3 regions of the Kitasatospora sp. NPDC058218 genome follow, and region 2 is predicted to be linked to each of the others. Evidence: riboswitches for the same ligand, from Rfam matches in the RefSeq annotation. Region 2 holds a riboswitch; each other region holds the start of a gene.
What was found. A riboswitch is a leader RNA that binds a small molecule or an ion and turns the genes downstream of it on or off. The one in region 2 is predicted to bind cobalamin.
Positions count from the first base shown of each region.

Region 1: another riboswitch for cobalamin. It lies ahead of ACFVYI_RS28525 (cobalamin biosynthesis protein); the one in region 2 lies ahead of ACFVYI_RS05165 (prenyltransferase/squalene oxidase repeat-containing protein).
Region 3: another riboswitch for cobalamin. It lies ahead of ACFVYI_RS08390 (CoA-acylating methylmalonate-semialdehyde dehydrogenase); the one in region 2 lies ahead of ACFVYI_RS05165 (prenyltransferase/squalene oxidase repeat-containing protein).

Region 1 is NZ_JBHVWC010000050.1:18,210-21,474, forward strand. Features, by position in the region: gene ACFVYI_RS28520 (transcriptional regulator) at 92-805, opposite strand; cobalamin riboswitch at 1,046-1,209, shown strand; gene ACFVYI_RS28525 (cobalamin biosynthesis protein) at 1,305-2,276, shown strand; gene ACFVYI_RS28530 (cobyric acid synthase) at 2,273-3,265, shown strand, end outside.
Region 2 is NZ_JBHVWC010000006.1:29,845-33,109, reverse strand. Features, by position in the region: gene metE (5-methyltetrahydropteroyltriglutamate--homocysteine S-methyltransferase) at 1-1,428, shown strand, start outside; cobalamin riboswitch at 1,559-1,709, shown strand; gene ACFVYI_RS05165 (prenyltransferase/squalene oxidase repeat-containing protein) at 1,813-3,265, shown strand, end outside.
Region 3 is NZ_JBHVWC010000010.1:5,532-8,796, forward strand. Features, by position in the region: gene ACFVYI_RS08385 (hypothetical protein) at 1-828, opposite strand, end outside; cobalamin riboswitch at 1,086-1,257, shown strand; gene ACFVYI_RS08390 (CoA-acylating methylmalonate-semialdehyde dehydrogenase) at 1,478-2,977, shown strand; gene ACFVYI_RS08395 (acyl-CoA dehydrogenase family protein) at 2,985-3,265, shown strand, end outside.

The DNA.
Region 1 (3,265 bases), on a different contig from region 2:
CGGGTCATGGCGGCGCGGGATCACCTCGGCGAGGCGGCGCGGGAAAGCCCCACGGCCCCCGACCTCCGCCCCCGACCCCACCCCCCGCCCGTCAGACCGGGATCTCCGTCTCCAGCCGCCCCAGCAGCTCCCAGAACCGCTCGCCGAGCGGCCGGGCCAGCGCCCCGGGGGCACTCGCCGCCGGGGCCGGGGAGCCCCAGCTGCCGGCGCCCCAGTGCGAGAAGACCTGATGCTCGTTCTGGAGCACCGCCAGCACGGTGGCGAGGTCGTCCTCGCGCACCGGCACGATCCGGCCGATCGCCCGGACGTGCGCCTGCCAGCGGCCGTCCACGGTCTGCCGCAGCCGCCGGTCCAGCTCCTCGCCCCGGCCCGTCACCGCGACCAGCTCGCGCAGTGTCAGGCCGAGCGCCTGGGCCAGCGCGTACGTCTGCGCCTGGTCGCCGTCCCACTGACCGGTCGCCTCGGCCTGCTGGTACTGCCGCGGGGTGACGCCGATCCGGTGGGCCGCGCTCTCCTGGTTGAGCTCCCGGGCGACCCGGAAGTCCCGCAGCAGGGCCGGGCGGACGCCCATCAGCTGGGCCGGCGGGCACCAGAGCGCCCGGGCCAGCGCGATGAACTCCTCCTCGGTGGGGCGCAGCTCACCGCTCTCCCAGCCGAGGACGTGGGCGGGCAGCAGCCGGACGCCGTGCGCGGCCATGCCCTCGACCACCTGCTCGGGGGTCAGGCCGAGGCCGGCGCGGTGCGCGCGGGCGGCCGCGGGCGAGAAGGGCACCGGAGGCAGGGCGGGTGGCTGTCTGCGTCGCATGGGACCAGACGGTAGGGGGTGGTTCGGCCGCCACCCAGCCGCCGAACACACGAAGCGGGCCTGGAGGCTCCTCCAGGCGACTGGACGATCCCACAGGCTGTCATGCCCCTGCGGGGGGTGCCGATCGGAGGTAGCGACGGGGCCGGGAAACCCGGCGGCGCTGTGACCAACCCCTCCGTGACCTTGGTTGACGCACGGTTCGGCCGCGTGATGGGATCCTTCAGCCAAACGGAGGCATGCAGAGGAAGCCGGTGCGAGTCCGGCGCGGTCCCGCCACTGTCACCGGGGAGCGCACTCGGAGTCCCTCCTTGCCCGTCGCGGCACCGGAGGGGGCCCATCGCGGCGGGCCGTCACGAGCCGCCGGAAGGCCCGGGAGTGCGTTCGCCCCGGAAGCCAGGAGACTCTCGCCCCCGGTACGTCGATCCAGGGCGCGGACCCTGAGTGAGGACACGCACGCGATGCAGGCTGCCCCGACCTTCCGAGCCCTCTGCTGTCCGCCGTGCGCCCGCTGACCCGCGCCGCCGCCCATGCGCTGGGCGCCGCCGCCGGGTACCTCGCCGACGCCCGCTTCGCCGACCCGCGCCGCGGCCACCCGGTGGCCCTCTTCGGCAGCGCGGCCGGCCGCCTGGAGCGCCGGATCCACCGCGACGACCGCGCCGTCGGCACCGTGTTCACCGCACTCTGCGTGGGCGCCGTCGCGGCCGGTGCGGTGGCCGCCGACCGCACCCTGGGCCGCCGACCGCTCGGGCGGGCCGCGCTGACCGCGGCCGCGACCTGGACGGTGCTCGGCGGCACCTCGCTCACCCGTGAGGCCCGCACGATCGGACGCTCGCTCGCCGCGCACGACCTCGCGGCGGCGCGCGGGCGGCTGCCGCACCTGTGCGGCCGCGACCCGAGCGCGCTCGACGAGCAGCAGATCGCCCGCGCGGTGGTCGAGTCGGTCGCCGAGAACACCGCCGACGCCGTGGTCAACGCGCTCGTCTGGGGCGCCCTCGCGGGGGCGCCCGGGCTGCTGGCGTTCCGCGCGGTCAACACCCTGGACGCGATGGTCGGCCACCGCTCGCCGCGGCACGCCCGGTTCGGCTGGGCCTCGGCCCGGCTGGACGACGTGGCGGGCTGGCCGGGCGCGCGGCTGACCGCGCTGCTGACGGTCGCCGCCGCGCCCGAGCCCCGGACGGCCTGGCGGGTCTGGCGCCGGGACGGCTCCGCCCACCCCAGCCCCAACGCGGGTCAGGCCGAGTCGGCGTTCGCCGGCGCCGTCGGCGTGCGCCTCGGCGGCACCCTGCAGTACGGCTCCCGGGTCGAGCACCGGCCGGTGCTGGGCGGCGAGCTGCGGCCGGTGACGGTGGACGACATCGAGCGCGCCTGCCGGCTCTCCCGCCGGGTGGGACTGCTCGCACTGGGTACGACCGTCGCCGGGCACGCCGTCGTGCAGGCACTCAAGGCGGGGATGAGAAGGGGGAGCGCATGAGCAACGCACTGCTGGTCGCCGGGACGACCTCGGACGCCGGCAAGAGCGTGGTCACCGCGGGCATCTGCCGCTGGCTGGCCCGACAGGGCGTCGCCGTGGCGCCGTTCAAGGCGCAGAACATGTCGCTGAACTCCTTCGTCACCGCCGACGGCGCCGAGATCGGCCGCGCCCAGGCGATGCAGGCCCAGGCGGCCCGGGTGGAGCCCGAGGCGGCGATGAACCCGGTGCTGCTCAAGCCCGGCGCGGACGGCCGCAGCCAGGTGGTGCTGCTCGGCCGCGCGGTCGCCGAGGTCGGCGCGCTGGACTACCGCGAGCGCAAGCCCGTCCTGCTGGAGCGGGCCCTGGAGTGCCTGGCCGACCTGCGCCGCCGCTACGACGTGGTGGTCTGCGAGGGCGCCGGATCGCCCGCCGAGATCAACCTGCGCGACCGGGACATCGCCAACATGGGCCTGGCCACCGCCGCCGCCCTGCCGGTCGTGGTGGTCGGCGACATCGACCGCGGCGGCGTCTTCGCGGCGATGTACGGGACGCTGGCCCTGCTGTCGGAGGAGGACCAGCGGCACGTGGCGGGCTGGTTCGTCAACAAGTTCCGCGGCGACGCGCGGCTGCTGGCACCCGGGCTGCGGATGCTGCGCGAGCTGACCGGCCGTCCGGTGCTGGGCACCCTGCCGATGCTGTCCGGGCTCTGGCTGGACGCCGAGGACTCGCTGGACCTCACCACCGTGGTGGACCGCACCGAGGGCCGCGGGCCGCTCGGCGCCGACGTGCTGCGGGTCGCCGTGGTGCGCTTCCCCCGGCTCTCCAACTTCACCGACGTGGACGCGCTGGCCCAGGAGCCCGGGGTGCTGGTCCGCTGGGCCACCCGGCCCGAGGAGCTGGCCGACGCCGACCTGGTGATCCTGCCCGGCACCCGGGCCACCGTGGCCGACCTGGCCTGGCTGCGCGAGCGCGGCCTGGAGCCGGCCCTGCGGGCCCGGGCCGCGGCCGGG
Region 2 (3,265 bases):
CTGGTCGCGGGCGTGGTGGACGGCCGCAACATCTGGATCAACAACCTGGAGAAGTCCCTCGCCACCCTGGGCACGCTGCTCGGCCTGGCCGGCCGGGTGGACGTCGCGCCGTCCAGCTCGCTCCTGCACGTGCCGCTCGACGCCGACGCCGAGCGCGACCTCGACCCGCAGGTCGCCCGCTGGCTCGCCTTCGCCCGCCAGAAGACCGAGGAGATCACCGTCCTCGCCCGCGGCCTGCGCGAGGGAGTGGACACCATCGCGGCCCAACTGGCCGCCAACCGCGCGGACCTGGCCTCCCGCGCCGCGTCCGCGCTGACCCACGACCCGGCCGTCCGGGCCCGGGTCGCCGCCACCACCCCCGAGGACGCCCGCCGCGCCCAGGCCTACCCGGAGCGCGCCGTGGCGCAGCGGGCCCGGCTGAACCTGCCGCTGCTGCCGACCACCACCATCGGCTCCTTCCCGCAGACCGCCGAGCTGCGCGTCGCCCGGGCGGACCTGAGGGCCGGGCGCATCGACGACGGCACCTACCAGGACCGGATGCGGGCCGAGGTCCGCGAGGTGATCGCCTACCAGGAGAAGGCGGGCATCGACGTCCTGGTGCACGGCGAGCCGGAACGCAACGACATGGTGCAGTACTTCGCCGAGCAGCTGACCGGCTACCTGGCGACCCAGCAGGGCTGGGTGCAGTCCTACGGCACCCGCTACGTCCGCCCGCCGGTGCTGGCCGGCGACATCTCCCGCCCGCACCCGATGACCGTCGACTGGTACCGCTACGCCGCCGATCTGACGGACCGTCCGGTCAAGGGCATGCTCACCGGCCCGGTCACCATGCTCGCCTGGTCCTTCGTCCGGGACGACCAGCCGGTCGGCGACACCGCCCGGCAGGTCGCCCTGGCCCTGCGGGACGAGGTGACCGACCTGGAGGCGGCCGGCGCGTCCGTCATCCAGGTCGACGAGCCGGCGCTGCGCGAGACCCTGCCGCTGCGGGCGGCCGACCGCCCCGGCTACCTGGAGTGGGCCACCGAGTCGTTCCGGCTCTCCACCTCCGGCGTCCGCGCCGACACCCAGGTCCACACCCACATGTGCTACGCCGAGTTCGGCGCGATCATGACCGCCATCGACGAGCTCGACGCGGACGTGATCTCCCTGGAGGCGGCCCGCTCGCACATGGAGGTCGCCCACGAGCTCGCCGAGGCCGGCTATCCGCGTGAGGTCGGTCCGGGCGTCTACGACATCCACTCGCCCCGGGTGCCGAGCACCGAGGAGGCGGCCTCGCTGCTCCGGGCCGGGCTGGCCGCGATTGGGGCGGAGCGGCTCTGGGTCAACCCCGACTGCGGTCTGAAGACCCGCGGTTGGACGGAGACCCGCGCCTCGCTGGAGCACCTGGTGGAGGCCGCCCGGGTGGTCCGCGCCGAGCTGGCGGGCTGACCGGCCGATCAGTGCGCCGGGACGGGGGCGACCGCTGCGGCCGCACCCGTCCCGGCACCGGCCGCCGGGAGGAACTTCAGGTAGGTCGCGCCCGTGCTCTTCAAGTGGCGAAGGCGACATGACGACTCGTTGACGGTGCTTCCGCCTGCGTGGTCTGATGAACCGTTTTTCATCCTCGGCAGTCAGGGGAAGCCGGTCCAACTCCGGCGCTGACCCGCAACCGTAGATCCGCCCTCCGGGGTGGATGAGCCGGAATGCCTGCGCCGTGGAGTTCGTCAGCAACACATGCGTCGTCGCGGACTACGACGCGGTCCGGGCAGCCCCCCACGGCGGGGGCCGCCGGCTGCGCCGTCGTTCCCGCGTCGACCGACCAGGGAGCCGCCGGTGAGGGTCAGCAGCAGTCGCACACGTCACAGAGGCCGGGACCTCGCGTCCCTGCTGGTCACCGGGGCCGTCGCGGTCGCCGCGGGTGGCGCCGTGCTGCTCGGGCACCCCGGGAGCGCCGCAGCCGACCCGATCGAGGAGTGCACCGCGACGACCGGCGCGATCGTCGCCGTCGACTTCGGCCACTGGGGCGGCGGCGTCGTGCGCGGCTGCGACGCCCACCCCACCACCGGGATGAACCTGCTGCACGCCGCGGGATTCACCACCACCGGCACCGAGCACGACGGCCCGGCCTTCATCTGCCGGCTCGGCAACGGGACCTTCGACAGCGGCACCCAGTACCCGACCGCCGCCGAGGAGACCTGCGTCAACACCCCGCAGGCCACCGCGTACTGGTCGTACTGGATCGCCGAGGCCGGCCAACAGTCCTGGTCCTACAGCCGGTTCGGGGCCGGCTCGCAGAAGCCCGAGCCCGGCGAGGTCGAGGCGTGGGTCTACGGCGGCACCGACGTCGGCGGCACCAGCGGGGCACCGACCTTCACCCCGGACTCCGTCCGCGCCAAGAACAGCGGCCCTTCGCCGTCCGCCTCGCCGTCCGCGTCCCGCTCGCCGTCCTCGCCCTTCCCGAGCCGGACCGGCCCGCCGCCCGCCACCGGCGACCCCGCCACCACGACGCCGACCCCGCCCGCCGGGAAGACCCCCGACCTGGCCAGGGGCAGCGCCTACCTGACCGACCCGGCGCACCTGATCGACGGCGACTACTACGAGGCCTTCCCGAGCTTCGCCGACTTCGGCCTCACCATCGACGGCGCCTACGCCCTCGCCGCGACCGGCACCGACGACGCCGCCCTGCGCAGGATCGTCGACTTCCTGGACCAGCAGGGCAAGGACGCGGGTGACCGCACCGTCAACGACTGGACCGGCATCGGCACCGAGTACGCCGGTGGCGGCTCGATCGGCAAGGAGGCGCTGCTCGCCGAGGCCGTCGGCCGCGATCCGCGGGCCTTCGGCGGCCACGACCTGATCGCCGCCCTGGCCCTGGCGGTCTGCGCCCGGCCCGCCCCGGACACCGGCTGCGAGGCGGCCGGCAACTACACCTGGGCCACCTCGGTGTTCTCCCAGTCGCTCGGCATCATGGCCCAGTTGCGGGCCGGCGACACCGCGAACGCCGCCGCTCCGATCGGCTACCTGAAGAGCCTCCAGCACGCCGACGGCTCCTGGCCGAGCCTGATCCCCGCCACCGGCGACTCCGACGTGGACAGCACCGCGATGGCCGTGATGGCGTTCGCGCTCGTCCCCGGGGACGAGGCCGCGCAGGCGGTCGACAAGGGGCTGGCCTGGCTGGCCGGCCGGCAGCTGGCCGACGGGGGCTTCCCCGGCGCGGCCGGTGACTCGACCAACTCGGCGGCCCTCGCCGTCCAGGGCATGACCCTGCGGCAGTCCGCCTACAGCG
Region 3 (3,265 bases), on a different contig from region 2:
GGGCCGGTCCACGGCGACGGTGAAGTTCCAGCTGTTGAGCTGCCTCCCGTAGCCGAGGAACGGCTCGTAGCCGGCGAAGACCGAGACGTTCCCCCGCTGGTCCTCCGCCGCCAGCCGGCTCAGCAGTGTCTCGTCCTGCGGCCGGGCGCGCGGTGCCTGGGCGGGGTCGAAGGCGCCCCGGCGCAACTTGGGCCGCAGGACGCCGTAGAACGTGATCAGCCGTTCGACCAGCACGACGCCCCAGGCCACGGCGAGCAGCGGGAGGGCGAGGGGCGGCAGCGGGAGCGGGATGACGGAGGTCGCGGGGTCGGAGAGGGGCTGGTAGGCGAAGGCGGCCACCAGGGCGACCGCGGTCAGGGCGAGCAGCACCTGGGCGGTGGTCTGGCGGGCGCGTGCGGCGAGGGCGTAGCGCAGGACGCAGACCAGGTCGACACCGGGTGAGGAGGCGACGGCGCGGTGCGGCTCCTTGAGGACGGACTCGATGGCCCGGCCGGCCAGGTCGCCCTCCAGTTGAACGGCCGCGCACAGGTAGCGGGTGGCGTCCGTCGCCAGGGGTGCGGCCGGCTGGTGCGGCCCGGGGTGGGGCGTCGTCGTCCAACTGCTCGATGTGGCGGGCGTCGCGACCGCGCCGGTGGCCGGGGGCATCGGCGCGAACGTGGGTGCCATCGGCGGTGCCGTCTTCGCGGGCCCCGGCAGGATCGGTCCGGGCGGTGCCACCGGGCCCGGGCCGGTGGCACCCGGGCCGGCTCCGCAGCCGGGGCAGCGGGCGGTGGACGGCGAGCAGGCCGTGCCGCAGACGGAACAGGTCCACATGTCGAATGTGCTCATCTGATCATCGGCGGCTCTCGTGCGACAACAACGTCCCCGTGTGCCGGCGGGGACGCGTCGGCAGGGTGCCGCGGAGGCCTCGCGCATGCATGCCCACAGCATGTACCTGCCCGGGACGGTCCGGCGCCATACGCTTTCGTCGTTACCAAACCAATACGTGATGTTGCGTCAAACTTGACCCTGGTCAAGGGAGTTGATCATCGCATCACGGCGATCAGGGGTGGCACCCTGGACTTACTAGGACGTCCGACTATATGGTCGTGAACAAGGCCCGCAGTGCAGGGAAGCCGGTGTGAATCCGGCACGGTCCCGCCACTGTGACCGGGGAGTGCGTCGCCGCAGTACCAGCCACTGGCAGCCAGCCGGGAAGGCCGGGCGGCGCGCGGTGATCCGGGAGTCAGGATACCGACTGCGGGTGTTCCGTGTTGTCCACGAGGATGGAGCAAACACGCATGGCACCGGTCTGCGTTCTTCCCGACCCTGGTGATCCTGCGACGGCCGCGGTGTGCCCGTCACCCTGACGGTGTGCCGCGCCCGGCAGTACCCGTGTGCGCCCGCGCCGAGCCAAGCTCGCACCGGGCCCACGGCGTCCCTGCCGTGCCCCAGTTCCCTCGGATCCACCTGACGTCCTGACGAGAGCAGGCTTGTGATGATCCGTGAACTCACCCACTACATCGGCGGAAAGCACGTCGTCGGCACCTCCGGGGTGTTCGGCGACGTGTACGACCCCAACACCGGTACGGTCCAGGCGCGCGTCCCGCTCGCGAGCCGGGCCGAGACCGAGGCGGCCGTCGCCGACGCCGAACAGGCCCAGGTCGAGTGGGCCGCCTGGAACCCGCAGCGGCGGGCCCGGGTGCTGCTGCGCTTCCTCCAGCTGGTCGAGGCCGAGCGCGAGCCGCTCGCCCGGCTGCTCTCCGCCGAACACGGCAAGACCGTCGCCGATGCCCACGGCGACCTCCAACGCGGGCTGGAGGTGGTCGAGTTCGCCGCCGGCATCCCGCACCTGCTCAAGGGCGACTTCACCGACAGCGCCGGCACCGGCATCGACGTGTACTCGCTGCGCCAGCCGCTCGGCGTGGTCGCGGGCATCACCCCGTTCAACTTCCCCGCGATGATCCCGCTGTGGAAGGCGGCGCCCGCCATCGCCTGCGGAAACGCCTTCGTGCTCAAGCCCTCCGAGCGCGACCCGTCGGTGCCGCTGCGCCTCGCCGAGCTGTTCGTCGAGGCGGGCCTGCCGCCGGGGGTGCTGAACGTCGTCAACGGCGGCAAGGAGGCGGTGGACACGCTGCTCGACGATCCGCGCGTGCAGGCGCTGGGGTTCGTCGGGTCGACGCCGATCGCCGAGTACGTCTACGCCACGGCGGCCGCGCGGGGCAAGCGCGCGCAGTGCTTCGGCGGCGCCAAGAACCACATGATCGTGATGCCGGACGCCGACCTCGACCAGGCCGCCGACGCGCTGATCGGCGCCGGGTACGGCTCCGCCGGCGAGCGGTGCATGGCCATCTCCGTCGCGGTGCCGGTGGGGGAGGAGACCGCCGACGCGCTGGTCGCCAAGCTCACCGAGCGGATCGCCGCACTGAAGGTCGGTGCCTCGCACGACCCCGAGGCCGAGTTCGGGCCGCTCGTCAGCCAGGACGCCCTGGACCGGGTCCGCGGCTTCCTGGACCTGGGCGTCGAGGAGGGCGCCGAACTGGTCGTCGACGGCCGCGGCCTGACCGTGCCGGGGTACGAGGACGGCTACTTCCTGGGGGCCACGCTGTTCGACCGCGTCACCCCCGGGATGCGGATCTACCGGGAGGAGATCTTCGGGCCGGTCCTGTGCGTGGTCCGCGCGGCGGACTACGAGGAGGCGCTGCGGCTGCCGAGCGAGCACGAGTTCGGCAACGGCGTGGCGATCTTCACCCGGGACGGCGACACCGCCCGGGACTTCACCCGCCGGGTGAACACCGGCATGATCGGCGTCAACGTGCCGATCCCGGTCCCCGTCGCGTACCACACCTTCGGCGGCTGGAAGCGCTCCGGCTTCGGCGACCTCAACCAGCACGGTCCGGACTCGGTCCGCTTCTACACCAGGACCAAGACCGTCACCTCGCGCTGGCCCTCCGGGGTCAAGGAGGGCGCGAGCTTCACCATCCCGACGATGGGCTGAGGCCGCCGTGCACACCCTGACGGAGGACCAGCAGGCCATCGCCGGGACCACCCGGGACTTCGCGCGCGAGCACCTGGCGCCGTACGCGGTCGAGTGGGACCGGGACAAGCACTTCCCGCTGGACGTGCTGCGCAAGGCGGCCGGGATCGGACTCGGCGGCGTCTACGTCCGCGAGGGCGCGGGCGGTTCGGGGCTCACCCGGGAGGACGGCGTGCTGGTCTTCGAAGCGCTCGCCACCGGCTGCCCCTCGATCGCGGCCTACCTCTCCATCCACAACATGGTCGCCTG